DNA from 3 places in the Vibrio sp. 1078-1 genome. Region 2 is predicted to be linked to each of the others. Evidence: riboswitches for the same ligand, from Rfam matches in the RefSeq annotation. Region 2 holds a riboswitch; each other region holds the start of a gene.

Region 1 (10,355 bases), on a different contig from region 2:
TTCACCTTGGACATTTTCCGTGCCTACAGCACCAGTGATATCACCGAGACCCGCTGCGTTGATTTCGCGGTTAACGATTTTTGCAGCTAAACGAATGGAGGCTAAAAGGGATGATAGATCACCGCTAGCGTGGGGGAAATCCGCTTGTTTTTCGACAATGAACTCGCCTAGGGTGCGCAGTCCTGACATGGTTAATCCTTACATTTTCATTTCATTGGGGGTAGTGCGCAAGTGAGCATCTCTTTATGGATGTTAAACGATTGCGCTGGATGTAAGTTTAAGTCGCAGATCTTTTTAATGGTAATGAAGTAACTGTTTGAGATCTCAATTTATTTGTAGACTTGTTTGAGGGATTCATCAGTAAGCAAGAGGTTGTACAGTCTGTGTTCAACCTTGTCATATTTGTGAAAGGGACTGCAAGAAGAAGGCTAAAGTCACTCGCTTTTCAGGCGGTAATCGCGATAATGAAAGCATTAAAAAACGCATTACAAGGTTTAGTTTATGCACATTCATATCTTGGGTATCTGTGGCACATTTATGGGCGGCGCAGCGATTCTAGCGCGCCAATTAGGACATAAAGTCACTGGTTCTGATGCCAACGTTTATCCGCCAATGAGCACACTGCTTGAGTCTCAAGGTATTGAAATTATTGAAGGCTTTGACCCGTCTCAACTCGACCCCCAACCAGATCTTGTGGTGATTGGTAATGCGATGAGCCGTGGCAACCCTTGTGTCGAGCATGTGCTCAACACTAACATGCGTTACACCTCTGGCCCGCAGTGGCTCAACGAGTTTTTGCTGCATGATCGTTGGGTATTGGCGGTATCGGGTACACATGGGAAAACGACCACGTCGAGCATGCTTGCCTGGATACTTGAAGATTGTGGTTATCAACCGGGTTTCTTAGTCGGTGGGGTACTCGGTAACTTCGGAGTGTCTGCTCGTTTGGGTGAAAGCATGTTTTTTGTCGTTGAAGCGGACGAATATGACAGTGCTTTTTTCGATAAGCGTTCTAAGTTTGTGCATTACCATCCTCGCACTTTAATCATGAACAATCTTGAGTTTGATCATGCCGACATCTTCGATGATCTAGAAGCGATCAAGCGCCAATTCCATCATTTAGTGCGAACTGTACCGGGCAATGGATTGATCTTAGCGCCGAGGCAGGATCAAGCGTTAGCGGATGTATTAGAGCGTGGTTGCTGGACTGAAAAACAGTTCTCTGGTGAGAATGGTGACTGGCAAGCGCACAAATTAGTGCTTGATGGCTCAAAATTTGACGTTGCGTTGCAAGGTGAGAAGGTTGGTACCGTCGAATGGAATTTGGTGGGTGACCACAATGTGGATAATGCGCTGATGGCAATCGCTGCTGCACGACATGTTGGAGTCACTCCGGATCTTGCTTGCCAGGCATTAGGGCGTTTCATCAATACCAAGCGCCGTTTAGAGCTGAAAGGTGAAGAACAAGGTGTGACGGTTTACGATGATTTTGCGCATCACCCAACGGCAATTGAACTTACTGTCGGTGGTTTGCGTAACAAGGTAGGTGAAAAACGCATCCTTGCTGTGTTGGAGCCGCGTTCTGCCACCATGAAGCGAGGTGTACACAAAAACACACTTGCAGAGTCACTACACAGTGCAGATGAAGTCTTCTTGTTCCAGCCAGATAATATCGAGTGGTCTGTGCAAGACATTGCCGACCAATGCACACAGCCAGCGTTTGTCGATGCGGATATAGATAACTTTGTAGCCAAGATCGTCGAACGTGCGCGACCAGGTGACCAAATTCTAGTCATGAGCAACGGTGGCTTTGGTGGTATTCACGGAAAACTTCTTGAGCAGTTAAAACAAAAAGCCTGATTGATATGCAAAACAAAACACAACCCTCTCATAAAAAAGCCATCACGTTGGCATTAACGGGTGCTTCTGGTGCTCCCTACGGCCTTCGTCTTTTAGAATGCTTGGTTGCGGCGGATTATCATGTCTACGTTCTGATTTCTTCGGCAGCTCGTGTTGTGATGGCAACCGAGCATAATCTTAAGCTACCAAGTGGCCCAGAAGCGGCGCAGCAAGCATTGGTAGAGCACCTGAACTGCAATCCCGATAACATCACCGTTTGCGGTAAAGATGACTGGTTCTCACCGGTTGCGTCTGGTTCTGCTGCACCAAAGCAAATGGTGGTTTGCCCATGTTCTGCGGGAAGCGTTGCAGCGATTGCGCATGGTATGTCAGATAACTTGATCGAGCGGGCCGCTGATGTGGTAATGAAAGAGCGCGGGCAGCTGTTGCTCGTGGTTCGCGAAACACCATTTTCAACGCTACATCTGGAGAACATGCACAAACTGTCGCAAATGGGCGTCACCATCATGCCAGCAGCTCCAGGCTTCTATCATCAGCCAAAGAGTATTGAAGACTTAGTGGATTTTATGGTGGCGAGAATTCTTGACCACTTAGGTATTGAGCAAGGTTTGGTGCCTCGTTGGGGTTATGACCAGCGCTCGTGAGCTGATTGTGTAACCACTCAAATACCTTTACAATCCATCCAACTCATCGGGGAGCAAACCCATTTAGCATTGAGTCAATCAATGCATTGGGGCGCTGAGACCTAAGTGTTTAACTAGGGACCCGTATTACCTGAACCAGATAATGCTGGCGTAGGAATTGAGTCTGGATATTGGAAGTCCTTAATAGCCGCCTCAAACCCTGTGCCGCTCAACTTATTTCTCTGAAATACTCATGGAGAGCGAGCAGTGAAACCCACTCTAAATCTGATTGCCCTAGCTGCAATCACCTCTACTTCAGCGTTTGCCGCTGAAAACACATTAACCATCTATACCTACGACTCTTTTGCCGCAGATTGGGGGCCGGGTCCTAAAATCGAGCAAGCTTTTGAAGCAAAATGTGGCTGTGACGTTAACTTCGTAGCGTTGGACGATGGTGTGTCGATTCTGAATCGTCTTCGTCTTGAAGGCGGTAATAGCAAAGCGGACATCGTATTAGGTTTGGATAACAATCTGATGGCAGAAGCGAAGAAAACCGATCTGCTTGCCGAGCACAATGTGGATACGGCTAACACAGTGTTACCAAACGGTTGGAGTGACACGACGTTTGTACCGTACGATTACGGCTACTTCGCGTTTGTGTACAACAAAGAGAAACTGGCTAATCCGCCGAAAAGCATGAAAGAGCTGGTGGAAACGCGCGACGATCTGAAAGTGATTTACCAAGATCCGCGGACTTCAACGCCGGGCCAAGGCTTAATGCTATGGATGAAATCTATTTATGGCGACGATGTGACGCAAGCGTGGCAGAAGCTAGCGAGCAAAACCGTAACGGTCACGAAAGGTTGGTCTGAGGCGTATTCTATGTTCCTCAATGGTGAGTCCGATTTAGTGCTTTCTTACACCACTTCACCTGCGTACCACTTAATTGCGGAAAACGATTCGAAGTTTGCTACGGCGAATTTTGCTGAAGGCCACTACATGCAAGTTGAAGTAGCCGCCAAAGTGAAAGGGGCAAAAAATTCAGAACTTGCTGATCAATTTATGAGTTTCATTTTAAGTGATGAGTTCCAATCGGCGATGCCAACGGGTAACTGGATGTACCCAGTCACTGACGTTGAGTTACCTAAAGGTTTTGAAACTTTGAGTGTTCCAAGCAAGTCGTTGAGCTTTAGTGCTGATGAAGTGGCAAAAATGCGTAAGTCTTGGATTCGCGAATGGCAAAGCGCATTGACGTTTTAGCTGACGTTTCCATCCTCATCTGAATGAGATAGGTTTTACCTTTGAATTCTGTTCCAAAAATAGGTTTAGGGGTCGCGATGATCATCGCGACCTTTGTTATTTCTGCCCTAGGTGCTTTGATTGTTCAAGCCCCTTCACTTGATGTGTCTGTGGTATGGGGCGACCCGTACTATCAACATGTCACCAAGTTCAGTTTCTACCAAGCGTTTCTTTCCACATTGCTCAGTGTTGGCTTTGCCATTCCAGTAGCGCACGCACTTTCGCGTCGCCAATTTATTGGTAAATCATTACTGCTTAAGCTGTTTGCATCGACACTGGTTTTGCCGGTTTTGGTTGGTGTTTTTGGGCTGTTAGCGATTTATGGCAACAGTGGGTTGTTGGCGCAGTGGTTGCAAAGTTTCGACACTAAACTGCCATTCTCTATTTACGGTTTGAACGGCATTTTACTCGCCCATGTGTTCTTTAATTTACCTTACGCGGCACGATTGCTTCTGCAAGCCTTGGACTCTATTCCTGCCGAGCAGCATAAGCTTTGCGCGCATCTTGGGATGAGCCATTGGGATAAGTTTCGCTGGGTAGAATGGCCGCGTTTAAGGCAGCAGCTTCCCCACGTTTGTGGGTTGGTGTTTATGTTGTGCTTTACCAGTTTTGCCACTGTAATGGCGTTGGGGGGCGGGCCAAAATCCACCACCATTGAATTGGCCATTTACCAAGCGATTAAGTTTGATTTTGATTTACAAGCTGGGGCGTTATTGGCGCTGTGGCAGATGCTGTTATGTGGACTGCTTGCTATTGGAGTTCAGAAGTTAACAAGTCCTGTTTCTATCAGTGCTGGAAGCACATCAGTACAGCAATATTTAACGAAGGATCATGGGTGGTCAAAAGCTTGGGATAGCTTTTGGATCATAGGTGTCTTATTACTGGTAATACCGCCGTTATTGATGGTGTTACTGAGTGGTATCAACCAACAAGTTTGGACAGTATTAACCGATGAGCGTTTTTGGTCTGCGCTATTGAACTCCCTCAAAGTCGCCTGTGTCGCTAGCGCGCTTGCGGTCGCTGCAGGGGTGTCCATACTATTGACCAGTCGCCGTTGGCGGTTGCAGTACAAAAACACGCGAGCCGATCAGATAGAGTTAATCGGCACCATTATTTTGGTGACTCCAGGTCTGGTGATTAGCACCGGTTTATTCTTACTACTGCGCACATTTACCGATGTTTTTAGCTTGGCATTTTTTGTCGTGATTTTGGTGAACGGTTTGATGGCTTTGCCTTACGTGATCAAAACGCTAGCGCAGCCAATGCTGCACATTGAACAACAGTATCAGTATGTATGTGCCAGCTTAGGCATGCGTGGCTGGCAACGGTTTAAAGTGGTGGAGTGGCAGGCGCTACGCAAGCCGTTTGCACATGCGTTTGCGATCAGCTTTATGTTTGCAATAGGGGATTTAAGTGCCATCGCACTGTTTGGTGGACAAGAGTTTCGTACCTTACCTCTGTATTTGTTCCAGTTGCTTGGCAGTTATCAGATGGACGCAGCTGCGGTGGTATCGGTGACCCTATTGTTGTTGAGTGTGGGCTGTTTTGCCTTGATTGAGAAAGTATTGAAAACGAAGGAGAGAGCGTAATGTTAGTGTTGGATGATGTGCAGTACACCTACCAACGTGAACTGTTTCGTTTTGACTTAACGATTGAGCAAGGACAGATTGTATCGCTGATGGGACCAAGTGGGGCAGGGAAGTCAACCTTGCTGGCGTTGGTGGCAGGATTCATCCATCCTGACCGTGGTGATATTTGTGTTGATGGTGAGTCCATTGTGCGTAAAGAGCCTTATCTGCGTCCGTTCTCTATGTTGTTCCAAGAGCACAATTTGTTTGCTCACTTATCGGTGCGTGACAACATCGGTTTGGGCTTACACCCAGGGCTAAAGCTTACGGTGGACCAAAATCGTCAGATTGAACAAGCCGCGCAGCAAGTTGGTGTTGCAGAGTACCTCGACCGTTTGCCAGAGCATCTTTCTGGTGGCCAGCGTCAACGTGTTGCCTTAGCGCGTTGTTTTGTTCAGCCTCATCCCATGTGGCTGTTGGATGAGCCGTTCTCGGCGCTTGATCCGGTGTTGCGTGAAGAGATGCTAGGCTTGGTAAAAAAACTGGCAGCAGAGCGGGGAATAACCGTATTGATGGTCACGCACCATTTAAGCGATGCCAAAGCGATTGCCAGCCACTTTGTGTTTGTGGCAGATGGTAAAGTGGAAGCCGCGGGTGATATGTCTGCATTGAGTGAACAGCATGCTAGTGAGAAGCTTGCGGCATTTATCCGAGCCGCATGCTAGTGCCTGATAGTTGCTAGGTTATGCTTCTCCGCAACACAAACCATGCCTAGGGCCAAATTCAAATTGAGATCTTAAGCTCATGATATGGTCAATCATTGCTTGTACGCGCCGTGGGCGGTTTGCTCCAGGACGATAGACTAGATAAATAGGCATTGGTACCGTGTGCCATTGCGGCAACACTCTGACTAAGGTGCCACTTTCTAGCTCTTGCGTCATGTTTTGCACAGGTAAGTTAGCGATGCCTAGTCCTTTAAGTGCACCTTTCAATATTGCTTCTACAGTTGTACTTGAGAAGTTACTGGTTATTGAAACATTGACGGTATTATCGTGTGAGATCAGCGTCCAAGGCCCTATTTCTGAAACATATTGATACCTCAAACAGTTGTGTTTTGTCAGATCTTCTGGCGTTTCAGGTACGCCGAACTCAGCTAAATACTCAGGGCTAGCAGCCAGAACTCGAGTGGTATAGCCTAATTTTTTTGCGATCAATCGATCATCAACTATCTGACCGACTCGAATTGCCATATCAAAGCCGTGTGAAAAGAGATCAACAAAATCGTTCGATGCTTCTAACGCAATTTGTACTTTTGGCCATTGTTTTAAAAATGGCAAAAAGATGTGCTCCGCCATATACGCATCCAACGCTGGTGGCGCGGAAATACGCAGCCGGCCTTGGATCTGTTGTTCCATCTCCTGAACGTCATGGCCAATTGAGTGGAATTCCTCAACTAAGCTTGCAGCACGCTCTAAAACCATTTGGCCAGCTTCGGTGATCACTAACTTTCGGGTTGTGCGCTCTAGGAGTTTGGCTTCAAAGTGTTGTTCGAGTTTGGTTATGGCTTTGCTAACAGTAGATTTTGGTAGGTTTAACTCCAGCGCGCACTTGGTTAAGCTCAGTAGTCGACAGCTTGTGACAAAGATAGAAAGCGTTCTAAAGTCAATTGTTTCTAAATTGCGAACAATCACTTTCAATTATCTATATTGTTTCAATATTAATCTGATTATAGTCTGGCATCTCATCCTTAGCCATCAAGTTATTGTCATTTGAGGTAAACAACATGTCCAACTCTGTAGACTTATTTTCTCCTATCGAACTCGGTCAATTAGCATTAGATAACCGTGCCATTATGGCGCCTTTAACGCGAGCTCGTGCTGGTGCGGACCATATTCCTAATGACCTTATGGTTGAATACTACGCTCAACGTGCGAGTGCCGGACTTATCATTGCTGAATGCACCATGGTGATGGAAGGTACGTCTGCTTTCATGGCAGAGCCGGGCATTTACAGCGAAGAGCAAATCGCAGCTTGGAAAAAGGTAACGGATGCGGTTCATGAGAGAGGCGGTAAGATTGTACTGCAAATTTGGCATGCGGGACGAGCTTGTCATCCTGATCTGAATGAAGGAAAAACACCTGTAGCGGCGAGCGCATTGGCCATTCGTGATGAATTAGTCCATACCCCTTCGGGTAAGCAAGCATATACGGTACCACGAGCACTCGAAGTGGATGAGATAGCTTCCATTGTTGCGGCGTTTAAACAAGGTGCAGAAAACGCCAAGAAAGCCGGCTTTGATGGGGTCGAGATACATGGCGCCAATGGTTATCTTATTGATAACTTCCTTCGTGACGGTTCAAATTTACGTACCGATGAATACGGTGGCTCGGTTGAAAATCGTGCTCGATTTTTACTTGAGATAGTGAAAGAAGTCGTTGAGGTATGGGGACCTGGAAGAGTCGGTCTGCGCACATCTCCGCTAAATGGATTTAATGACATGAAAGACAGTGATCCAGTTGGCTTGGTGCGTTACTTAGCAGAGCAACTTAATTCTTTCGATCTTGCTTATTGGCACGTGATGCGTGCGGATCTGAAAGGCGTACAAAAAGCAGATGTTCTCAAGCCAGCACGCGAAAACTATCAAGGTCACTTAATGGCGAACGTGGGCTACAGTGCACAAGAAGCGGCAACAGCAATTGCAGAAAACAAAGTTGATGTGGTCGCATTTGGCGTTCCCTTTATCGCAAACCCAGATTTAGTTGAGCGATTTAAGAAAAATGCACCTCTTAATGAGGCGAAACCAGAACACTTTTATTTGGGTGGAGCAGAAGGTTATACCGATTACCCAATGATGGCATAACCCTTACTTGTTTAATATAAAAAGGACGCTAATGTTAGCGTCCTTTTTCGTTTCTGTATTTACTTAGCCTTGCGGTTTTACGACCATCACATTGATTGGAGAATATTCCACAACCTTACTCGCGACAGAGCCAAGCATTACTTTATTGATTTTAGAGCGCTTGTGACTTGGCATAATGATGAGATCAGCGCCTAAACGTTCTGCATAATCAAGAATGGTCGCGTAGGCCTTGCCTTCAGCAACATGCACTTGGTAAACCACATCTTCAGCAATATGCTCATTAGCGAAAGTTTTTAGTTGCTGCTTCACGTCTTGCTTCATTTTGGCCGCAGCATCTTTCGGAAAGTATGTGGCAACCATCGACATGTGAATACCAGGTAGTACCGTCAGAAGATGGATTTGAGCATTTGCTTGCTTTGCCTGCCAAACCGCTAGTTCAACCGCTCGGTCTGAAAAGCCTTGGTCATTTAGATCAACCGGAACAAGAATTTGTTTGTACATTCAATGTCTCTCATTAAGGCCCCTTTATCCTCGGGGCCAAATCGGTTATGCGCTCAATTGTTCCTTACGAGCACGACGTTTTTGGTTCATTGCAAGCACCAGCAAAATCATTAAGCATGGTACAAACACCCACTCTTTCATCGGACGGTCTGCATCCTGGATAACCCACTTGATTTCCCAATCAAAGTCGATACCTGCGGACTCTGCTGGACTACCAAATTCAACCATATCGACAATCATTTTGTTGTCACTTTCGGTCAGCATCAGACCCATAGATGAAATACGTTCGTCTGCTGTTGTCGCACTGTCTTCGAATGGAAGACGAACCGTTTTCTCAATGTAGTCGCCCTCAAGGTTTTCACCGGCAACACGTAACTCCAATGATTCTCCTACATTTAGTGTTTCCGTGATTTGAGCTACCTCAACGCCAGGAGAAAGAACTTTCGCTGGGTACAGCATGTCCCACCAAAAACCTGGACGGAAAAACGAAAACGTCAGTACTAATAATAGGACTGTTTCCCACCACTTGTTACGCGTGAACCACCACCCTTGAGTTGCCGCAGAGAAAATCAGCATTGCAATGATCGATGAGATGACCGTGAGTGCCAAATGCCACCAAGAGTCGATCCCCATTAACAATAGCTGGGTATTGAACACAAACATGAACGGCAAAATAGCGGTTCGAATATCGTAAGTAAAACCTTGGATACCGGTACGAATTGGATCTGATTTCGCAATTGCTGCTGCTGCAAAAGCCGCAAGGCCTACAGGTGGGGTATCGTCGGCCAAAATACCAAAGTAGAAAACGAACAAGTGCACCGCTATCAACGGAATAATTAAGCCATGCGCTGCGCCGAGCGTAACAATAACCGGCGCCATTAGCGTAGAGACCACGATGTAGTTCGCCGTTGTTGGCAGACCCATCCCCAGAACCAAGCTAATGATGGCGGTAAAGAGCAGCATAAGAATGATGCTGCCACCAGAGATAAACTCGACGAAGTCGGTCATCACTAGGCCGATACCCGTTAGTGTAACAACACCAACAACGGTGCCCGCTGCCGCGGTTGCAACGCCGATACCAATCATATTGCGCGCACCAGAAACTAAGCTCTCGGCAAGATCGACAAAGCCATCTTTGGTTTGCTGAAGCATGTCACCTTGCTTTGACAGCAGTGCAATCAACGGACGTTGAGTAAGCAAAATGAAAATCATGAACACCGTTGCCCAGAATGCCGAAAGGCCAGGTGAGAAACGTTCGACAGTCAAACACCAAACCAATACGACGATAGGGAGTAGGTAGTGCAAGCCTGACTTAACGGTTGGACCAGGATCAGGTACTTCTGTTAATTCTGCATCAATCTCAATTGCGCCATCTTGCACGTGATTTGCTGAGACTTTCACCAACCCAACGTACGCGATTAATAGTGCGACGGTAACAATTGGTGTCGCGGCATCACCAAAGACGTCCTTTGTCCAACCCACTCCGTAGTAAACCAATGCGCTGATCACACACAATCCTAAGATTGTGCCAGTAAAGGACAGCAGACTTTGTACTAGTGTTGGGTTGTGGCGACGAGGAAGGCCCGTCATGCCTGCTTTACATGCTTCAAGGTGAACAATGTAAATTAAAGCAATATAAGAGAT
Region 2 (10,355 bases):
TAATCACCAAAGACAAAGCCGCTATCTTTGTTGATGGTCGCTACACAGTACAAGTAATAAAGCAGGTTCCTGCTGATCTATTCGAATACCGTCACTTGATTGAAGAGCCTGCACTAGATTGGATTAAAGACCATCTTGCAAATGGCGCGTCTGTGGCAATCGACCCTCGCATGCACAACGCTGCTTGGCTAGACATGGCACAAGCAAAACTTGCTGGCGCACTTGAGCTTAAGATTCTCGACAGCAACCCAATTGATGAGCTGTGGCACGACCGCCCTGCTCCTGTGGTTTCTGACGTTCGCCTAATGGCAACAGAAGCGGTTGGTCAATCAAGTGAAAGTAAGCGCCAAGAAATCGCAGAGCTCGTGAAAAAAGCCGGCGCAGACAGCGCGGTGATCACAGCACTTGATTCTATCTGTTGGTTGCTCAACGTTCGTGGTCTAGATGTATCACGTCTACCAGTTCTTCTTTCTCACGCGATTCTGCACTCAGACTCAAGCGTGGAATACTTCCTAGATCCTGCTCGTCTACCTGCTGAGTTTGACGCTCATGTTGGTGCCGGCGTGACGGTTCATCACCCAGAAGCATTGCAAGCACGACTAGAAAACCTAACTGGCAAGAATGTACTGGTTGACCCTGCGACAAGTAACGCGTGGTTTAAGCTGGTTCTACAAAACGCTGGCGCATCTGTGGTGAGTAAAGCTGATCCATGCCTAATGCCAAAAGCAGCAAAGAACGCTGTTGAAATCGCAGGCATGAAAGCATGTCATATCCGTGATGGCGTAGCGATGAGTAAGTTCCTTTCTTGGTTAGATGCTGAAGTCGTTGCGGGTAACCTGCATGATGAAGCGACGCTGGCAGACAAACTGGAAGCGTTCCGCAGCGAAGACCCGACACTTATGGATCTTAGCTTCGATACTATCTCGGCAGCAGGTGGCAACGCGGCGATGTGTCACTATAATCACGAGAACCAACCTGAACCTGGCAAGCTAGAACTGAACACACTTTACCTAGTGGATTCAGGCGGTCAGTACCTAGATGGCACGACAGACATCACGCGTACCATCGCGATCGGTCAGCCTTCACAAGAGATGATTAAACAATTCACTCTCGCGCTAAAAGGCCACATCGGTGTTGCACGTGCACGTTTCCCGAAAGGCACACGTGGTTACCAAATCGATACGCTAGCTCGTCAGCACCTGTGGGCGGAGGGCTACGATTACGATCACGGTACTGGTCACGGTGTTGGTCACTTCCTAAGTGTTCATGAAGGTCCAGCAAGCATTTCGAAGAAGCAAATCGACGTGCCTCTAACAGAAGGCATGGTGCTGTCCAACGAGCCAGGTTACTACCGTGCGGATGCGTTTGGTATCCGTATCGAGAACCTAGAGCTTGTTGTTGAAACCCCAACTAACGGTGACTTCCCTGTTCTGTCATTCGAGTCGCTAACACGCTGTCCAATCGACAAGCGCAACATCAATGTTGATATGCTAACTCGTCCAGAGCTTGCTTGGTTGAATGATTACCATCAGAAGGTATGGGATGAGATCAGCCCACTTGTTGAGGGTGATGTGAAAGAGTGGCTTCGTCAAGCAACGCTACCAGTAGCACACAGCTAGAAGCTAGAAGCTAGAAGCTAGAAGCTAGAAGCTAGAAGCTAGAAGCTAGAAAAAAGTAGAGGGTTGATGTTTTGCATCAACCCTCTTTTCTTTACTTATGTTTCACGTGAAACATAACGATGACCAGTGTCTTTATTTGCTGATTAACCAGAATACGCCGAGTGCCAATCTCGCCATACAGGATCAAAGCCTTTGGCTCGAATCATATCTTCCACAGAACCCGCACTTCGCTCATCACTGATCTCAAACTGCTCGAGTTCAACATCATCCATCGCATAACCACCCGGCTGAGTTTTAGATGCAGCAGACATACTGGTGATTCCTAACGGTAATGCATTGTCTCTGAACTTTGGTGATTCACGAGTCGATAATGACAACTCCACTTCTGGATTCAACAGGCGATAAGCGCAGATCAACTGCACAAGCTGTTTATCCGTCATGACTGATTTGGGTTGGAGCGCGCCCTTACAAGGACGTAAACGTGGGAAAGAAATTGAGTAACGAGTCTGCCAATATGTGCGCTCAAGATAGTCCAAGTGCGCTGCCACATAAAAACAATCTGTTCGCCACTCTTCCAATCCTATTAAAGCACCAATACCTATCTTATCAATGCCCGCCTTTGCAAGACGATCGGGTGTATCCAATCGGTATTCGAAATCCATCTTGTTGCCACGCAAATGGTGCTCGGCGTAAGTCGAAGGATGATACGTTTCTTGATAGACCATCACCGCATCCAAACCCAATGTCTTGAGCTCAGCGTATTCGTCTTGATCAAGTGGCTGTACTTCCATCGCCAAATAGTTAAAGCGCTTCTTAATCATAGGCACCATTTCGCGGAAGTATTTCATACCCACTTTAGTTTCGTGCTCGCCAGTCACCAGCAATACGCTATCAAACTTCATGCGTTTAATGGCTTCAACTTCTGCAGCCACTTCGTCCCTATTCAAAGTACGACGCTTGATTCTGTTCTCCATAGAGAAGCCACAATAAGTACAAGCATTGGCGCACAAGTTAGAAAGGTACAGTGGAATGTAAAGCGACATGGTATTACCAAAACGCTTGCGAGTTGCCGAGTATGACAGCTGCGCCATTTGCTCTAAGTACGCTTCAGCCGCTGGTGAAATTAGCGCTTTAAAGTCTTCCAAATCACGCTTGGGTTTATTCAATGCTCGCTCGACATCTTGTGCCGTTTTCGCGTAGATCGACATCGAGATGTCATCCCAATTAAGCTGCTTAAATTGTTCAACGAAGCTCATGTTTTCCTCGCTTAATAGCTAAACCAATCTAGGACTAAAGCTCATCTAGGAATGACGTCAGTGGACTCGACGCAACCGCATGAGAAACCTTACCGGCAAGTCCAGCTTCATAAGCCATACGCCCGGACTCTACCGCCAACTTAAATGCCTTCGCCATCGCAACGGGATCGCTCGAAGCTGCAATCGCTGTATTGACGAGCACGGCATCCGCGCCCATTTCCATCGCACGCGCGGCATGTGAAGGAGCACCAATACCCGCATCAACAACGACAGGAACATTAGCTTGGTCGATGATGATCTCTAGGAAATCGTGAGAAACTATCCCTTTGTTAGAACCGATCGGCGCACCTAATGGCATGACTGCAGCACAGCCTACTTCTTCCAATCGTTTACATAGAACCGGGTCAGCATGACAATAAGGAAGGACAATGAAACCCTCACGAACCAGCTGTTCAGCGGCTGCAAGTGTCTCAATTGGATCTGGCATCAAGTACTTCGGGTCTGGATGAATTTCCAGTTTTAGCCAGTTAGTACCCAACGCTTCTCGCGCCAGTTGTGCAGCAAACACAGCATCTTTAGCATTCTTTGCACCTGATGTGTTTGGCAATAAGTTCACACCCGCTTGTACTAACGGCAGCAAAATATCGTCTTGTTGGTCGTTCACATCCACACGCTTCAACGCCATAGTCGCAAGTTGAGATCCCGACACTTGAATCGCTTCTGCCATTAATCGGCTGTTGGCAAACTTCCCGGTTCCCGTGAACAGTCTTGATTCGAATTGTTTATCACCAATTTTAAGCATCGACTTTAACCCCCTGCGATCGCTTGAAACAAAGAGATACTATCTCCCTGTGAAAGAACTGTGCTAGCCCACTCACTGCGCGGCACAACATTGTTATTAATTGCAAAAACGCAGCCCTTTTCTGGTAGCGCAAATTGACTAATGATTTGCTGTAGATTCGACTCACTGGCAACTCGATGTGACTGGTCATTGATGACAATAGTGATCACATCTAAGTCAGCAGCGGTCATTTGTGTTGTTTGTTGTTCTGATAACGTCATTGCTTCCAACTCTCTTAATTCTGCCTATTACTCGTATACTCGTAAGCTAAATCTGAGCACATACTTGGCACTGTTTGTCTTTGCTTATCGCCATGGTTTGCCATTGCAGTTTCAACCCATCAAACAGATGCAACTTGGCAGTCTCGACATGAAACTTTCCCGTCGCCAGTTTTTGAATTGCCGCTATCGCTTGGTAGTTACCAAGTGTGCCCACTACCGGGCCGACAACACCGCTCTCACTGCATTTTTGACTTTGTGGTAATTCGTCAAACGGATACAAACAGCGGTAACAGGCTTTACTCTGCACTTCTTGTTCACTTGGTGTTTGGTAATCAAAGACAGCAAATTGCCCTTGCCAACCAATTGCCGCCGCTGAGATGAGTGGCGTATTTTGCTCGAAACAAACTTGGTTAATTAGCTGACGCGTTGGCATGTTATCGGTGCAGTCGAGCACCACATCCGCTAGCATCACCTCAAGCTGAAGCTGTGCTTTGTCTAATCGCTTATTGATAGCACGAATTTGAACCATAGTATTAAGTTCAGTAAGTTGCTTTACAGTCGCTTTTGTTTTCGCAACTTGGAGGTCTTGTTCACGATAAATGATCTGACGTTGTAGGTTACTGCTATCAACTTCATCGTCATCGACTACAACCAATTTACCAACGCCCGCTGACGCCAAGTACAAACTCGCTGCGCTCCCCAATCCACCACAACCGATGATCAGCACATGCGATTTGCTCAAACGCTCTTGCCCAACTTCGGCAATTTCTGGCAGAGCGACTTGACGTTGATAGCGAAGGAACTGCTTATCCGTGAGCATGCTCGCCTCTCTTACTAAGCGCCAACTCACTATTCTGATCAGTAAACGTTAGCTGTCTTTCCTTCATCAGTTGTGCAAAAAACTCGATAACGAACTGAGGTGATTCTGCCAACGTAATAGCACGCACAACTGCCAAACTAGAGACGCCTGTGCGCCAAACTTGGTCTGCATTAGATTGGTCAATGCCACCAATCGCGACCGTCGGAAAGCCAAGCACATAGTCACTACCTGCTTTGTCTTTTGCGGGACGGAAAACCAACTCTGTGTTTCCGTAAGGAATGCTATCAATCAGCTTTTGATAAAGAGACAAGCGCACCAAACCTTGTGGTTTCGATGGCATCTGTTTTGTGGTGGTTGGGAAAATATGCCCTAGCGCGATGTAACTAGGATGAATTTGTACGATGCGCAGTAGCTCATAATAACCATGAGTAGAAAGACCAAGACGAATGCCGGCTTTAGTTAGCTGAGCCAAATTCGATTCTTCTATGTCTTCTTGTCCTAGGTGAACACCATAAGCGCCATGCTTGATTGCCAACTGCCAATAGTCATTGATGAACACTTGTGCTTGATACTGACGACCTAGCTCAATTGCTCGAATGATCTGTTGTTCTAAATCGGCTTGTTGTGGGTCCTTGATTCGCAGTTGAATAGTGTTGATGCCTAGTGGCAGTAAACGCTCAATCCAAGCAACGTCATCAACGACTGGGTAGAGCCCTAGACTTTGCTTAGTCAGAGTTGGAAAGCTAACGCTCTCGCCTTGTGCAGACCAACCAACTTGAATACCTAGTCGGTTATCCTCCAGTACAGGTGTGGGGAAATCATCAAATTGGTCAGCCCACCGAGTAGATCTTCCCTCATCAAGGTTGTCATTCAACAGTGTTTCACGTGAAACATTCGCTTGCTGAGTTAGCATTCCTCGAGCAAGTGTTAACGCATCTTCGATAGGAAAATCGAGTACTGTCAGCGTTACTATCCAAGCAAGGTGATGTTCAGGATTGAACATTGCGTTGAATTTGGACTTAACGGAAAGCGCTCTCACTTCGTTGTTAATTGGGTGACGCCAGATATCAAGCTGAAACACTTTCTCCTTTTCATCGGATACCTGCGTATCAGCAATGCCAATATGAATCGCTTTCGACGGTTGCTTAGCACACGCTTCTACCGATAAAGCAGAGCGGTAATAGAGCACAAATGAACTCTCATTCTCAGAGTCATAATCATCAATGAGATCAGTCGTTATGTGTGTGGTCTGTTGGCCGCGAACAAGCTGAATAGATTGAGTTGGGCTCACACCCAACTCAATGTCTTCAATGCAAAAACCCTGTTCTTTCGCCAACAACAAACATTGCTGAACTAAACCTGTCAGTTCAATCAACGATGACGGAATAAGGATTTTGCTCATTAGTCACTCACCTCGGCATGTGCTGCTGGGTGGTATAGCTCAGAACCTGACTCTCTAAATTCTTGCGATTTCTGACGCATCCCCTCAAGAGGGTCATCCAGCATTTTGATTGAGATAGCTTGGTCCGCAGCAACTTGCTCTGTGTCTTTCGCATATTCTCGAACCTCTTGCGAGATCTTCATCGAGCAGAACTTTGGCCCGCACATCGAACAGAAGTGAGCAACTTTTCCAGACTCTTGAGGCAAGGTTTCGTCATGGAAAGCGCGCGCGGTATCTGGATCGAGTGATAAGTTGAATTGGTCTTCCCAGCGGAACTCGAAGCGAGCTTTAGAAAGCGCGTTATCACGAACTTGTGCACCAGGATGTCCCTTCGCCAAATCCGCGGCGTGCGCAGCAAGCTTGTAAGTTATCATGCCTACTTTCACGTCTTCTTTGTTTGGTAAACCAAGATGCTCTTTAGGAGTGACGTAGCAAAGCATCGCACAGCCATACCAGCCAATCATGGCAGCACCAATACCTGAAGTAATATGGTCGTAACCTGGAGCAACGTCTGTCGTCAATGGGCCAAGGGTATAGAAAGGAGCTTCATGGCAGTGCTCTAACTGTTCTTCCATGTTCTCTTTGATCATGTGCATTGGAACATGACCAGGACCTTCGATAATCACCTGTACGTCGTATTCCCACGCTATCTTGGTTAACTCACCAAGGGTACGAAGCTCTGCAAATTGCGCTTCGTCGTTAGCATCGGCCACCGAGCCAGGACGCAGACCATCACCGAGAGAAAGTGCCACATCATACTTAGCACAGATTTCACAGATCTCTCGGAAGTGGGTATATAAGAAGCTTTCTTGGTGATGCGCTAAACACCATTTCGCGATGATAGAACCACCACGAGAGACGATGCCAGTAACGCGTTTTGCAGTCATTGGCACATAACGAAGTAGTAAACCGGCATGGATAGTAAAGTAGTCAACGCCCTGCTCTGCTTGCTCAATCAGGGTATCGCGCATCACTTCCCAGTTAAGGTTTTCCGCAACACCGTTCACTTTCTCAAGCGCTTGGTACATTGGCACGGTACCGATCGGAACCGGACTGTTACGTAGAATCCACTCGCGAGTTTCGTGAATATTGCGTCCAGTAGAGAGATCCATAACGGTATCGCCACCCCAGCGCGTCGCCCACACTAGTTTCTCTACTTCTTCTTCAATCGAAGAAGTGACCGATGAGTTACCGATGTTGGCGTTCACTTTGACCAAAAAGTTACGCCCAATGATCATTGGTTCGGATTCTGGGTGGTTGATATTAGAAGGGATAATAGCGCGACCTTCGGCGACTTCTTTACGCACAAACTCTGCAGTAATGTCCTTTGGTAGGTTCGCACCAAAGCTTTGACCCGGATGCTGTTGATTCAGCACTTCATCGCGATACTTGGCACGCCCCATGTTTTCACGCAGCGCGATATATTCCATTTCTGGGGTAATAATACCTTTGCGAGCATAGTGCAATTGGGTCACACAATGGCCATCTTTGGCACGTCGAATACGTGGTAGATTACCGTAACGAAGATCGTCTAGTGTTTCGTCTTCTAAGCGTTCTTTGGTGTACACCGAGCTTACTTCATCAAGTAGCTCAGTATCGGCACGCTCTTCAATCCACCCTTCTCTCAGCTTAGGTAAGCCGCTATAGAGGTCTATGGTGTGCTCTGGATCTGTGTATACACCCGAGGTATCGTAAACGCGTACTGGCTCATTAGGCTCGAAAATAGGCGCTTCTTTTGTGCCTCCAATAAGGCTATCAGCGAGTGATATTTCACGCATTGGCACACGAATATCTGGACGTGAGCCTTCTACGTAGACTTTGCTTGAATTGGGGTACGGTTGTACCGAGAGTGTATCAATGAACTGTTTTGCTTCCAGTCTCGCTTGTTTGCGACTCGACATAGCATTTTTCCTTGCTTTGTTATACTAGATAAAAAGTAATTGGATAAAAATGCTTGGCGGATAGATGCGACAAGAGGAGTCAAATTAAGGCTAGTTAAAGCTTACGATATTTGCCTGTAACAACATTCGACTTTTGATAGATCAACCAGAAAGAACTCCGGTGTGAATATCTTCTCTTGTTCCCTTCGCAGATTCTAATCTGATCAGGTTCAACGGATCCCGAATTAACGGTCTCAGCCTTATGGCACTCCGACAAGTGATGTCAGTATATAAAAACGGCTTGGTGAAACCAAGCCGACCTGTTCAATTTTTAACTACTTTGCTAGCTGCGCATCAATAATTGAAAGCCTATCCACGCAGCTGAAATACTTAACACGACATTCAACAATACGTTCAACCCCATCTTAAAGAAAGCGCCCTGCTGCATAAGCAAAACATTATCCATCGAGAAGGTGGAAAACGTCGTTAGTGCGCCTAAAAAACCCAAGCCAATCACTTGTCGCCAAGGTTCCGTTGCCAAAAGTTCATTATCGAAAGCTGCTATCAATAAGCCCATCATAAATGAGCCAACAACGTTAACGGTTAACGTACCATATGGAAAACCACGCCCCAATAAAATGACACAAAGTTCAGAAATTAAGTAACGAGAACATGCACCAAATGCACCACCCAATGCAATAAAACCCAAAACGGATAGTTGTCCCATAATTCCCCCAGAAAAGTTAATGGCGACATTGTAATCAAATTTACGGCAATAGTGATTATACAATCTTAGAATTCAGCAAAGTATAGCGCTTAAAACTTATCAAGATTTTAAAAGTTACGGGAGTCACTTTACTTCAATGTAACCCATCAAACCCGTCTTCATATGTTCAATTACATGACAATGGTACATCCAACGCCCTGGGTTATCTGCAACAAATGCCGCTTTCGCACTGCCGTTTTTTCCAAGTAAGACCGTATCGGTATGAAACGGTTCGTCGAGTTTTTTGCCATCTAACTCAAGAACCGTAAATGTGTGTCCATGAAGATGAATAGGATGATGATATTGGGTGACGTTCTTTAGGTTGAAGATATAGGTTTTTCCCATCTCCAATGTTGAAAGCGGCGCTGGAATATTATCTTTGCTCATTCCCTCCCAAGCCCGTTTGTTCATCAGCCAGAATTGGGGGATCGCTTTGCCCGATTTATCAGCAGGAGTGATCGCCCCCTCCCACTCAAACACATAATCGATTTGCTCTGCATTTTTCAAATCGAGAGCTGGCACAGGGTTGAGAGGTAATAAAGGCAGTTTCTGGTTGTTCGACAGATCAGACTCAACAACGTCAAACTCGCACAAAGGGAATGGGAAGCGTCCTTTCATTTGACGCACATAAACACGTTTTCCAGCCTTTGGAGCAATCAATCCGACATCTAACCTCATTCCTGGACCAATTTTATGCTGAGTGAGCTTGTAAGGCGTTTTAACAGGGTTACCATCAATAGCGATAACCCAAGCCTCTGCACCTTCAATAGCGATCGGGTAAGTAATGGTGTTATCGACATTAGCAATTCTTAATCGCGTGGTAGCATTCTGCTTCAGCGTATAAACAGGTTCATGCACACCATTGACGCTACTCCACTCTCCGGGAGTCCCCATACGAGCGCTCAAGCGCGGTACCATAAGGTTCTTCCACTGACCTTGTTTGTCTAAATGCCAATGCTTTAGAACTATTTCCTGTTCTTCATCAAATAGAACAGGCTCAGCCTCTTCAACGATAATTAGCCCAACTAAGCCCATACCAAGTTGCTTAACGCTATTCATGTGGGGGTGATACCAAAACGTGCCTGCATCTGGCGGTGTAAATTCATAAGCGAATGTTTCACCCGGCATGATAGGCGGCTGGCTTAAGAAAGGTACACCATCCATTTCAATAGGGATTCGCAAGCCATGCCAGTGGATTGTAGTCGGCTCTGAAAGCTTGTTAGTAAACCTAATTATAACTTTCTCGCCTTGGCGACAACGAATCGTAGGCGCTGGAATCGAACCATTAAATGCGAGTACGTCTGTGTTAAACCCAGGGATAAATTCTGCAGTAGAAGGCTCTGCAGTGATATCGTATATATATTGCCTCTGCTTATTAGTGCTCCTAGATAGAGAACATGCAGGTAGAACGGTAAGCGCGGAGATTGCTAAGGATGATTGAAGAAAGCGTCGACGAGATATATCCATACATAGTTACTCATTAATCCAGATCGGTTGAGTGTAACTAAATA
Region 3 (10,355 bases), on a different contig from region 2:
TGCCCGGCGCAAGCGCCATGTCTTTGCCGACCATGCTGATTTCTTTCAACACTTTTGGACCCGTGCTGATCAGCGTTGCTGTTTTCAGAGGCTTGGTGATTTTGCCATTTTCAATGAGGTAGGCTTCACGAACAGCAAAGTTAAACTCCCCCGTACCCGGTTGAACAGAGCCACCGCCCATCTTCTTCGCATAGATACCACGTTCGATGCCTGCCAGCATGTCATTAAGTGAATGCTCGCCCTCTTCGATAAAGGTGTTACGCATGCGCGAGGTTGGTGCGAACTTGTAGTTTTGACGACGACCAGAACCCGTAGGCTCATAACCTGTCTTCATGCCACCCATTTTATCGACCATGAAGCTGGTTAGCTTACCGTCTTTGATCAGTTGAGTGCGCTGAGTCTTCATACCTTCATCATCAATGTGAATCGAGCCCCATTCGTTGGTCATGGTGCCATCATCGACTGCATTCACTGCGGTGTGAGCAACCATTTCGCCCATCTTGTCGTGGAAGACTGATGCTTTCTTCGCAACTGAAGTGGTTTCTAGCAAGTGACCACATGCTTCATGGAAGATAACGCCGCCAAAGCCGTTACCAATCACCACCGGCATTTCACCCGATGGACAAGCATCCGCGCCAAGTTTTACTAACGCTTGCTGCGCGATAGTTTGACCTAGCTCTTTGGCATCAAGCTGTTCACTGAATTCCCAACCAGCAAGAGCGCCAGGACCTTCCATACCAGAAGACTGCTCATTACCTTTTTGCGCGACAGTGTTACCAGCAACACGAATGTAGTGGCGAGTATCGTCAACGTGTAGACCTTCTGAGTTGAAGATAGACACTTGTTGCTCGCGCTGAAGAACGCTGCCAATAAACTGGCTGATATGTTCACTCTCAGCACGTGCGGCTTGGTCAACTTTCAATAGAAACGCGATTTTTGAATCTAGGTTAGCATCCTTACCTAGCGGCATGCGGCAACCATGTTGGATTGGGTAGCGGTTCAAATTCAAAGAACCCGCTGACGCGATTTGCTCACGCTTGTCTTTTGCAGCAAGCAGCGAGGTTACGCGCTTTAGTTCGGCTTCATCTGTGCTGTTGGTGTAACCGTAAAGCACCTTATGACCGAAAAAAAGACGAATACCGATACCAAAATCGATACCCGAGTTAACCTTATCCACTTCACCAGATGCGATCTGGACAGTGTTGGTTTGGTGATGTTCAACGAATAGTTCAGCGAAATCAGCCCCCAAAAAGAGCGCATGATCGATCACTGACTTCGCTGTTACAGAATTAAGCATGAAGTCTCCTTGCTCGATGATCGTCTTAGCCTTCCTAATTAACTGTGAAAAAGTTCAACAAAGTTAAATTGGCAACACGTTAAATTTTAACAGTTTTTTAACCTTGTTTTGTGCTAATCCTTGCTTAACGAGACCACGATTATTTATTAAATATTCCAGGTTCTGCTCATTCACCAGAGCGTTGCACTAGTAAATTCCACCCAGCAAACCATTTAGGTGCTTACTTTATCACTCACCTCGCATAATTGAATACTCATTATAATTACGCTCAAAAAACGTATCCCTTCCGCAATGGTCCTGCTATCATCCGAACGAAATAGTCGGGGGGCCACACGACAAGTGTTGGCTGAGATCGAAATTCGAGACCCGTTGAACCTGATTCAGTTAGCACTGACGTAGGGAACTATGCACACTTTGCCTTTCGTCGCCCCTCTTAGGTAAGCGATAGCGATCGAAAAATCGATCTATCTGCAACGGTCAAAGTCAGTTCCTATACGTCTTGTAGTAGGAGCGACCATGACGCAGCAATCACAACCTCATTCACATCACACGCCAGCCTTGCCTACCCCTATCGTATTGACCATCGCGGGCTCAGACAGTGGTGGCGGTGCAGGTATTCAAGCCGACATCAAAGCGATGTCCGCAACCGGCAGTTTTGCTTGCTCGGTAATCACGGCGATTACTTCGCAAAATACCCAAGGCGTTTCTGCGATTTTCCCCATTCCTCTCGACCATGTAGAGAGCCAACTTGATGCAGTATTTACCGACCTCAACATCGTTGCAGTCAAAGTGGGCATGCTGGCAGATTCCAACATCATCAAAGTCGTTGCAGACAAAATTAAACAATACCAGCCAAAACACCTCGTGATTGACCCTGTGATGGTGGCCACCAGCGGCGATCTATTACTGGAACAGTCGGCAATCAGCACTTTAAAAGAAGAATTGATTCCGCTCGCAGACATCATTACCCCTAACCTACCCGAAGGCGCAGCATTGACGGGTAAGCCAATGCCTCAATCAGAATCTGAAATGAACGATATGATTGCTGACTTGCGCGCATTAGGGGCAAAAGCGGTGCTGTTAAAAGGCGGTCATCTGGAAAAAGACAAAAACAGCAACGATCTGCTGATCATGCAAGACAATGCCGAGTTAATTAGCGCTAAACGCTTTCCAACCAAAAACACCCATGGCACAGGCTGCACACTGTCTTCTGCTATCGCGTCTTACCTTGGTCAAGGCAACAACCTGCACAAAGCGGTGCACCTTGGTAAGCAGTACATCAGCCAAGCTATCGCACACGCTGACGAATTGGATGTCGGTAAAGGTCATGGTCCTGTGAACCATTTTTTTGCAGGTCACACGCATGTGCGCTAATGCACTCGGCATTCAGCTTACCGAAGCAAGTCTGCAATACAAAGACAGCCAAACACCAACATTAGCTGGGTTGAGTATGACCATCCCTGCCAATCAATGGACGGTGTTACTTGGTCGCAGTGGTTGCGGAAAAACGACGATCCTTCGTTATCTAGCGGGTTTGTTAGACGACAAAGTTGAATGGCATGGCGAGTTAACGACCACGGATGGCATCACCTTACACAAGCGTATTGCCTACATGGCGCAGCAAGACTTGTTACTGCCGTGGTTAAATGTGTTAGACAACGTCTGCCTCAGTTCTCGATTTTCTCAAGACCAATCACCAGAGCAAAATAGACAACGTGCACTGACTTTACTAAGCCAAGTGGGACTCGCCGATTACGCGGATGCTAAGCCAGCTCAGCTCTCTGGCGGCATGAGACAACGTGTTGCCCTTGCTCGCACTCTGATGCAAGACAAGCCTCTAGTTCTGATGGATGAGCCTTTCTCTGCACTGGACGCGGTTACTCGTCATAAGTTGCAAACCTTGTCTGCCGAATTGCTGAAAGATAAGACGGTTGTTCTGATTACCCACGACCCACAAGAAGCGGTGCGATTAGCTCACCAACTCTATGTGTTGCAAGGCACACCTGCGCAAGCTCAGCACTTGGTCGTTCCAGACTCCAAGCCGCCCCGAGTTCTCGATGGAGAGTGCGCGGCGTTACAACAAGCGATTTTGGATCAACTGGAGAAAGACTATGAGTGATATGACTCAGTACAACTCCGTTTCGGCACGCATTAGTAAAAAAGAACGCGTGACCCATCCGGCTCTGCGCTTGGTCATTAGCACAGCGGTGATCTTGGGATTGTGGCAGTTGGTTGTTGTGGTATTCGACATGCCAAGCTTCATCTTACCTTCACCAATTGAAGTGCTGGATAGATTGGTCACTCGTTACGATGTCTTGCTCAAACATACTTGGGTTACCGCGCAAGAGATTTTACTTGGTTTGGCGCTTGGATTATCAATGGGTTTGCTGTTCGCATTGCAAATGCTGATGTTCGAACCGCTGAAGCGTTGGTTACTGCCCATTCTGATTGCTAGCCAAGCGATCCCTGTGTTCGCCATCGCGCCAGTACTCATGCTTTGGCTGGGTTACGGCATTGCATCGAAAGTCGTCATGGCGGCGATCATCATCTTTTTCCCCGTCACCACATGTTGCTACGACGGCTTACGTAATACACCAACAGGTTACCTCGACCTTGCCAAGACCATGGGCGCGTCTAAATGGCAGTTACTTCGTCATATTCAATTGCCAGCCGCCCTACCAACTTTAGCCTCAGGCATTCGTGTTGCCGTCGTTATTGCGCCGATTGGAGCAGTGGTCGGTGAGTGGGTAGGTTCAAGTGAAGGCTTGGGTTATCTGATGCTCCAAGCTAATGCTCGCATGATCATTGATGAGATGTTTGCGGCGCTGTTTATCCTAGCCGTGCTGTCTATCTCACTCTACTTCATCACCGATAAATTATTGAAAAAAGCCATCCCTTGGGAAAGCAAATAATTACAGAAAATAACCAAAGAAAATTGGGAAAGAAAAGGAAGAACCCCGTGAATAAAAACAAACTTATGAGCGCTGCTGCTCTACTCGCTTCAGTGGTATCAACCAATGTGCTTGCAGCAGAAAAAGAGATGACACTGATGTTGGATTGGTTCGTCAACCCAAATCATGGTCCTATCGTGATTGCCAAAGAGCGTGGTTACTTCAAAGAACAAGGTTTGAAGGTCAACATTCAAGAGCCGGCAGATCCAAGCACGCCACCTAAGTTGGTCGCGGCGGGTAAAGTCGACATGGCGATTTCTTACCAACCAAGCCTAACTATCGATGTCGCGGCGGGTTTGCCACTAATCCGCTCTGCGACTTTGATTGCTACGCCACTCAACACGTTGATGGTGCTGGATAACGGTAAGAATGAAAACCTTGGCGACTTGAAAGGCAAGAAGATCGGTATTGCGATCGCAGGCAACGAAGAAGCGACAATCGGCACCATGCTAGCGCAAGAAAACGTGAAGTTTTCTGACGTACAAATCATCAACGTAGGTTGGGCGCTGTCTTCGTCTCTTGCGTCTGGCAAGGTGGATGCGATTTGGGGCGGTCTACGTAACTTCGAAACCAACCAACTGGCACTAGAAGGTTATAAAGCTAAGGCCTTCTTCCCTGAAGAACACGGCGTGCCAGCGTATGACGAGTTAGTCTTCGTAGCCAATGCAAAAAACTACGACAAAGAAGCCATCAAGGCATTCAACAAAGCACTAGAGCAAGCGACCACTTACATCGTTAACCATCCAAAAGAGTCGTGGAAAGAGTTCGTGGCTTATTCACCAGACACGCTCAACAACGAGCTTAACCAACGCGCTTGGAACGACACGCTAACTCGTTTCGCTCTTCGTCCATCCGCAGTAGATCTGAAACGCTACGATGATTATGCGCAGTTCATGTATTCACAAAACATCATCGAAACACTGCCAAAAGCGAAAGATTACGTACCGAGCTTTGACTAATTCTACTGACCTTAGGATCTAAGCCTAGGGTCTTTTGATAACGAGATACTCATAATGAAATACCAAGATTTGATCGACGCTTGCCGCCAAGATTGGCAAGAATACACTGAGCATGCTTTCGTGCAGCAATTGGCGCAAGGCACTCTGGCTCAGCCTTGTTTTCTGCATTACCTAAAGCAGGATTTTCTTTTCCTAAAGCAGTACGCACGAGCTTACGCATTAGCGATCTACAAAGCACGTACTTTGGATGACATGCGCCGTGCCCTACCAAGCGTACACGCATTGCTCGATTCTGAAATCGCCCACCACGTGACTTACTGTGAGCAATGGGGACTGACAGAATCCGACTTAGAAAACGAGCCAGAAGATTTCGGCACTGTGGCTTACACCCGTTACGTATTAGATGCTGGCATGACGGGCGATCTTGTTGATCTATACGCGGCACTAGCACCATGCTCTATCGGTTATGCCGTAATCGGTAAGATGCTGATTGAAGACGAAAGCACTGTGCTCGAAGGTAACCCATACGCAAGTTGGATCAACCTCTACGGTGGTGAGGAATTCCAATCTGGTGTCGCAAAAGGTGCAGAACACTTTAATCAGTTATTGGCGGAAATCGATATCAATAGTCAGCGTGGTCAAAACCTGATTCAGGTATTCAAAACTGCAACGCGTATGGAAGTGGCATTCTGGCAACAAGGTCTAAACGCTCAGCAAGATTAATCGGAGAGTCTCATGTTAATTGAACAAATCACCCAAGCATTAACCGCAGTACGCCAGCAAAAGCCGTTAGTCGTCAACATCACTAACTACGTGGTGATGAATAACACAGCAAACGCACTATTAGCGATCGGCGCTTCTCCAATCATGGCGCACTCCAAACAAGAGATGGCAGAGATGATGTCGTTCGCTGGCGCACTGGTTATCAACATCGGTACCCTAGACAGCGTTTGGACACCGCGCATGAGCTATGCCGTAGAGCAAGCCAATTCCAATGGTAAAATCGTTGTACTCGACCCTGTCGGTTGCGGAGCAAGCTCACTACGTACCGAGACATCACGTGAGATCGCACGCCTTGCAAACAAGCTGATCATTCGTGGTAACGCCTCAGAAATCATTGCACTCGCTGGCGAGCAAGCACAAAGCAAAGGCGTCGATGCGTTAGACAGCAGCGACGCAGCACTTGGCGCAGCGAACTTCTTAGTCTTAGAGTACGGCGCGAGCGTAGTGATTTCTGGCGAGACTGATTACATCGTCACGAAAGGGCAAACCGTGCAGCTAAACAACGGTCACGAGATGATGCCATACGTAACCGGAATGGGTTGTACACTAACGGCTCTAACAGGCGCTTTCGCAGCAATCGGCGACGAAACGGGCCTTGCTGCGGCAGCGGTGCTTGGCGTTGTGGGTGAAATTGCGGCTGAGCAAGCGCGAGGGCCAGGTAGCTTGCAAATGCATCTTTTGGATGAGCTTTACCAACTGGATGAAGAAACACTGGCAACACGCCTTAAATTACAAGTGAGATAAATCGCTTCTCAATGCTTTAAACGCCTCTCACTCCAACGAAAGTGGGAGGCGAAAGGAAACACAATGAACGCCTATCGTTTGTATTTGGTCACCGACGACCAACAAGATTTAGCCACACTAAAACGTGTCGTGAGAAAAGCCGTGGAAGGTGGCGTGACCATGGTACAAGTCCGCGAAAAACACGGCGATGTGCGTGCGTTTATCGAACGTGCTCAAGCCGTCAAAGACATCCTTAAAGATACCGATGTGCCCTTGATCATCAATGACCGCGTTGATGTCGCACTGGCTGTCGATGCTGATGGGGTTCACCTCGGGCAATCAGACATGCCAGCAAATATCGCTCGTGAGTTGATTGGACCAAACAAAATCCTCGGCTTATCCATCGAAAATGAAGAGCAGCTTGCACAAGCGGATTCTCTTCCAATTGATTACATCGGTTTGAGCGCAATCTTCGCGACGCCAACCAAAACCAACACCAAAAAACATTGGGGTATTGATGGTTTGAAAATGGCGTTAGAGACGACTTCACTGCCGATTGTTGCCATTGGCGGCATTAACGAAACCAACATTCCTGCCCTGAGTGCGACAGGTGTACATGGTTTGGCTTTGGTTTCTGCCATTTGTCATGCAGAAAACCCAACCAAAGCAGCAGAATACTTACTTTCTCTGATGGATTAAGACCCCAGCGCTTAAGGATGAGCGCCTTTACCCTCCGGATAAGTGTCATCAATTCATCACTCAACCTTCATTCTCTCGTCAAATTGACAGAGCGTTGATAAGTTTTTCACGCCAGATAACGTAAGATAAGCCCATTATTTTCACGTGGTTGAATAACCCTCAATAAAAACAAAACGCTCTCAATGAAAACCAAAAAATATGGATTGATGATGCTCGCCTTGTTTGTTCTTGGCATCATCCCAATGTCGCTGTTTGGCTCTTATCACAATCTCACTTCACAGGTGCCTGAAAGTCTGGGTATTACTTTTACTTTGCTCACAGATTCTGCTGGTAGCAAAGGTTTTTTAATTACGTTAACACTGCTACTGCTTTCTTTATTTCGCTTTAAACCAAGTCGCATTGAGTGGATACAAAAACTCTCAATGTTAGGGTTGTTACTGGTGATTGGTTTTGCCAGCAAAACGGGGCTAAAACTGATGACAGAAAGCCCGCGTCCCTACGCCGAACTGCTTGCTGCAGAGCAATTGATTGAGCACCCAGAAGCGTTTTATCAGTTGGATACAAAGCAGCAAGCCAACGTAATTAACCAGATTTCTGAACACGTCAGTGATTGGCGAACGCGCCATTGGCAAGGCGAGAAAGACTATTCTTTCCCATCCGGCCATACGATTTTCGTTTCGATTTGTTTGGCTTTCTTTGGTGGTTTGTTCTTACAGAACAAGTGCTATATCTCTGCACTGTCATTGTGGATGTGGGGAATGAGCGTCGCATATAGCCGCTTATGGCTGGGCATGCATCGCCCTGAAGATTTAATAGGCTCGGTCTTGTTTGTCGCGATTGTATTTACTTTACTCCCGACATTTCAGATTAAGAAATAGATGCCGTTTGTTTCTCTCGCTTCGCGCTAATGTGAACGATGACTAGATAAAAAGAAGCCAGCGATTCGCTGGCTTCTTGCTTTCAATCGCTACTTTTTTCTAGCCATTTCTTGGTGGTTCAAACGCTGTTAGTTCTAATTCTGGGCCAGTGTATTTTTCAATACGAACCAGTGCCGAGTTCGCCGCACAGCCGTTTGCAAGTCGAGAGGTCGGAATATCCAACGTTAACACGTTACAACCGCCGTTCTTACAAATGCCGGTTTTAGGATCCAAATCCGGCCAACCGCCTTCATGAATACACACTGAACCTTGCTTGATTCGGTCAGTCACTTCTGCACCAACCAATACTTGGCCACGGTTGTTAAACGCACGAACTAGATCGCCCGTTTTAATACCACGCGCTTTCGCATCTTCAGGGTGAATCCAAATAGGTTCACGGTTTGCAATTGCGTACTCTTCGCGAATCTTCGCGTAGTTGAATTGGCTGTGTAGACGATGCGCTGCGTGCGCGGTCATTAGCTGCAACTCGCCATCTTTCGCAGTACCCGTGTACTCGGTTGGTGCCATCCACGTTGGATGTGGAGGACAGTCTTCCAACTGATAGCCTTCAATGGTTTTCGAGAAGATTTCGATCTTACCACTTGGTGTACCGAGTGGATTCATGATCGGGTCTTCACGGAAATCTGCGTAACGAACAAACTGTGCGTTCTTCTCGTTCCACTTCATCTCGATCAGTTGGTTATCTTCCCAGAACTTGCTGAAGTTCGGCATTGCTACGCGAGAGCCACGGCCACCTTGTTGCGCCGCCTTGTAGAAGCCGTACAGCCATTCCATTTCGGTTTTGCCTTCGGTGTATACGTCACGGCCACCCGGAGCTAGCATCTCTGCCATGTCCGCGAATACATCGAAGTCATTACGCGCTTCACCTTGCGGCTCAACCACTTGCTTCATTGGCACCAAGTGTTGGTTACTGTAGTCACCCGTCATCGTTAAGTCGTTACGCTCGAACGATGTGGTGATTGGCAGAACAATGTCCGCGTGCTTCGCAGCCGCCGTCCAGTAAGGCTCTGAAATCACGATCAGCTCAGGCTTTTGCCACGCTTTGATCAGACGGTTGGTGTCTTGGTGGTGAGTAAAGTTCGCACCACCTGCCCACCAAATCATCTTGATGTCCGGGAACGTCAGTTCATGACCGTTATGATGGTAGGATTGACCTGGGTTTTCCAACGCCTCGACAATACGCGCCACAGGGAAGCTTTGCACCGCGCCAGACACCGCCCAGTCGTTCCCCGCAGAAGAGCCGCCACCCAGCGATGCCGAAATCGCAGGAAGTACGCCAGCATCACGAGCAGGGTTACCACCGTTTGAGTAGTGGTAAGAGAAACCAAAACCACCGCCCGGTAAACCGATTTGACCCAACATCGTTGCCAGTGTAACCAGCATCCAGTGACGCTGCTCACCGTATTGTTGGCGCTGCATGCCCCAACCCGCCATCAGCATGGTGCGGTTTTTACTGAAGATGTCAGCCAGTAGCTCAAGTTGCTTCGCAGGTACGCCACAGATTTGTGATGCCCATTCTGCTGATTTTTCTACGCCGTCTTCTTCGCCCATCAGGTACGCTTCAAACTTGTCGTAACCTGCGGTGTATTTATCGAGGAAGGCTTTATCGTGCTTACCTTGTTTCACTAAGGTGTGTGCGATACCCATCATCATTGCCACGTCGGTCATTGGGTGAGGAGCAATCCACTCCGCATTCTCACCAAAGAACTCGATGGTTTCAGAACGAATAGGGTCAATAGCGATAACCGTCTTGCCTGATTTTTTCAACTGATGGAAGAACTCAAGACCAGCACAGTCTGTTGAGCTCCACGCGATTTTTAGAGTGTTAATTGGGTTTAAGCCCCAAAGCACAACCACATCGCTGTGCTCTAGTACCACTGGGTACGTGGTTTGTTGCTCGTACACTTCGATAGAGCCCACAACGTGCGGCATGATGACCTGCGCAGCACCCGTTGAGTAGTCACCCAAGTGGCCTGAATAGCCACCCGCCATGCTCATGTAACGT

What was found. A riboswitch is a leader RNA that binds a small molecule or an ion and turns the genes downstream of it on or off. The one in region 2 is predicted to bind thiamine pyrophosphate.
Region 1: it holds a riboswitch for thiamine pyrophosphate, as region 2 does, so the genes downstream of both, thiB (thiamine ABC transporter substrate binding subunit) here and thiC (phosphomethylpyrimidine synthase ThiC) in region 2, are expected to answer to the same signal.
Region 3: it holds a riboswitch for thiamine pyrophosphate, as region 2 does, so the genes downstream of both, thiD (bifunctional hydroxymethylpyrimidine kinase/phosphomethylpyrimidine kinase) here and thiC (phosphomethylpyrimidine synthase ThiC) in region 2, are expected to answer to the same signal.

What each region holds. Positions count from the first base shown of each region.
Region 1 is NZ_JAWOWM010000004.1:282,390-292,744, forward strand. It holds gene fbp (class 1 fructose-bisphosphatase) at 1-189, opposite strand, end outside; gene mpl (UDP-N-acetylmuramate:L-alanyl-gamma-D-glutamyl-meso-diaminopimelate ligase) at 502-1,860, shown strand; gene R7190_RS11260 (flavin prenyltransferase UbiX) at 1,866-2,504, shown strand; TPP riboswitch at 2,542-2,678, shown strand; gene thiB (thiamine ABC transporter substrate binding subunit) at 2,751-3,743, shown strand; gene thiP (thiamine/thiamine pyrophosphate ABC transporter permease ThiP) at 3,785-5,371, shown strand; gene thiQ (thiamine ABC transporter ATP-binding protein) at 5,371-6,075, shown strand; gene R7190_RS11280 (LysR family transcriptional regulator) at 6,094-7,041, opposite strand; gene R7190_RS11285 (alkene reductase) at 7,134-8,210, shown strand; gene R7190_RS11290 (universal stress protein) at 8,274-8,711, opposite strand; gene R7190_RS11295 (TRAP transporter permease) at 8,757-10,355, opposite strand, start outside.
Region 2 is NZ_JAWOWM010000026.1:276-10,630, reverse strand. It holds gene R7190_RS24295 (aminopeptidase P family protein) at 1-1,619, shown strand, start outside; gene thiH (2-iminoacetate synthase ThiH) at 1,763-2,875, opposite strand; gene R7190_RS24285 (thiazole synthase) at 2,910-3,677, opposite strand; gene thiS (sulfur carrier protein ThiS) at 3,683-3,937, opposite strand; gene R7190_RS24275 (HesA/MoeB/ThiF family protein) at 3,984-4,757, opposite strand; gene R7190_RS24270 (thiamine phosphate synthase) at 4,744-6,159, opposite strand; gene thiC (phosphomethylpyrimidine synthase ThiC) at 6,159-8,099, opposite strand; TPP riboswitch at 8,263-8,361, opposite strand; gene crcB (fluoride efflux transporter CrcB) at 8,422-8,805, opposite strand; gene R7190_RS24255 (multicopper oxidase family protein) at 8,929-10,311, opposite strand.
Region 3 is NZ_JAWOWM010000001.1:3,299-13,653, forward strand. It holds gene R7190_RS00020 (TldD/PmbA family protein) at 1-1,297, opposite strand, end outside; TPP riboswitch at 1,609-1,716, shown strand; gene thiD (bifunctional hydroxymethylpyrimidine kinase/phosphomethylpyrimidine kinase) at 1,814-2,671, shown strand; gene R7190_RS00030 (ABC transporter ATP-binding protein) at 2,661-3,416, shown strand; gene R7190_RS00035 (ABC transporter permease) at 3,409-4,209, shown strand; gene R7190_RS00040 (ABC transporter substrate-binding protein) at 4,257-5,207, shown strand; gene tenA (thiaminase II) at 5,262-5,930, shown strand; gene thiM (hydroxyethylthiazole kinase) at 5,943-6,734, shown strand; gene thiE (thiamine phosphate synthase) at 6,798-7,412, shown strand; gene R7190_RS00060 (phosphatase PAP2 family protein) at 7,595-8,290, shown strand; gene R7190_RS00065 (trimethylamine-N-oxide reductase 2) at 8,390-10,355, opposite strand, start outside.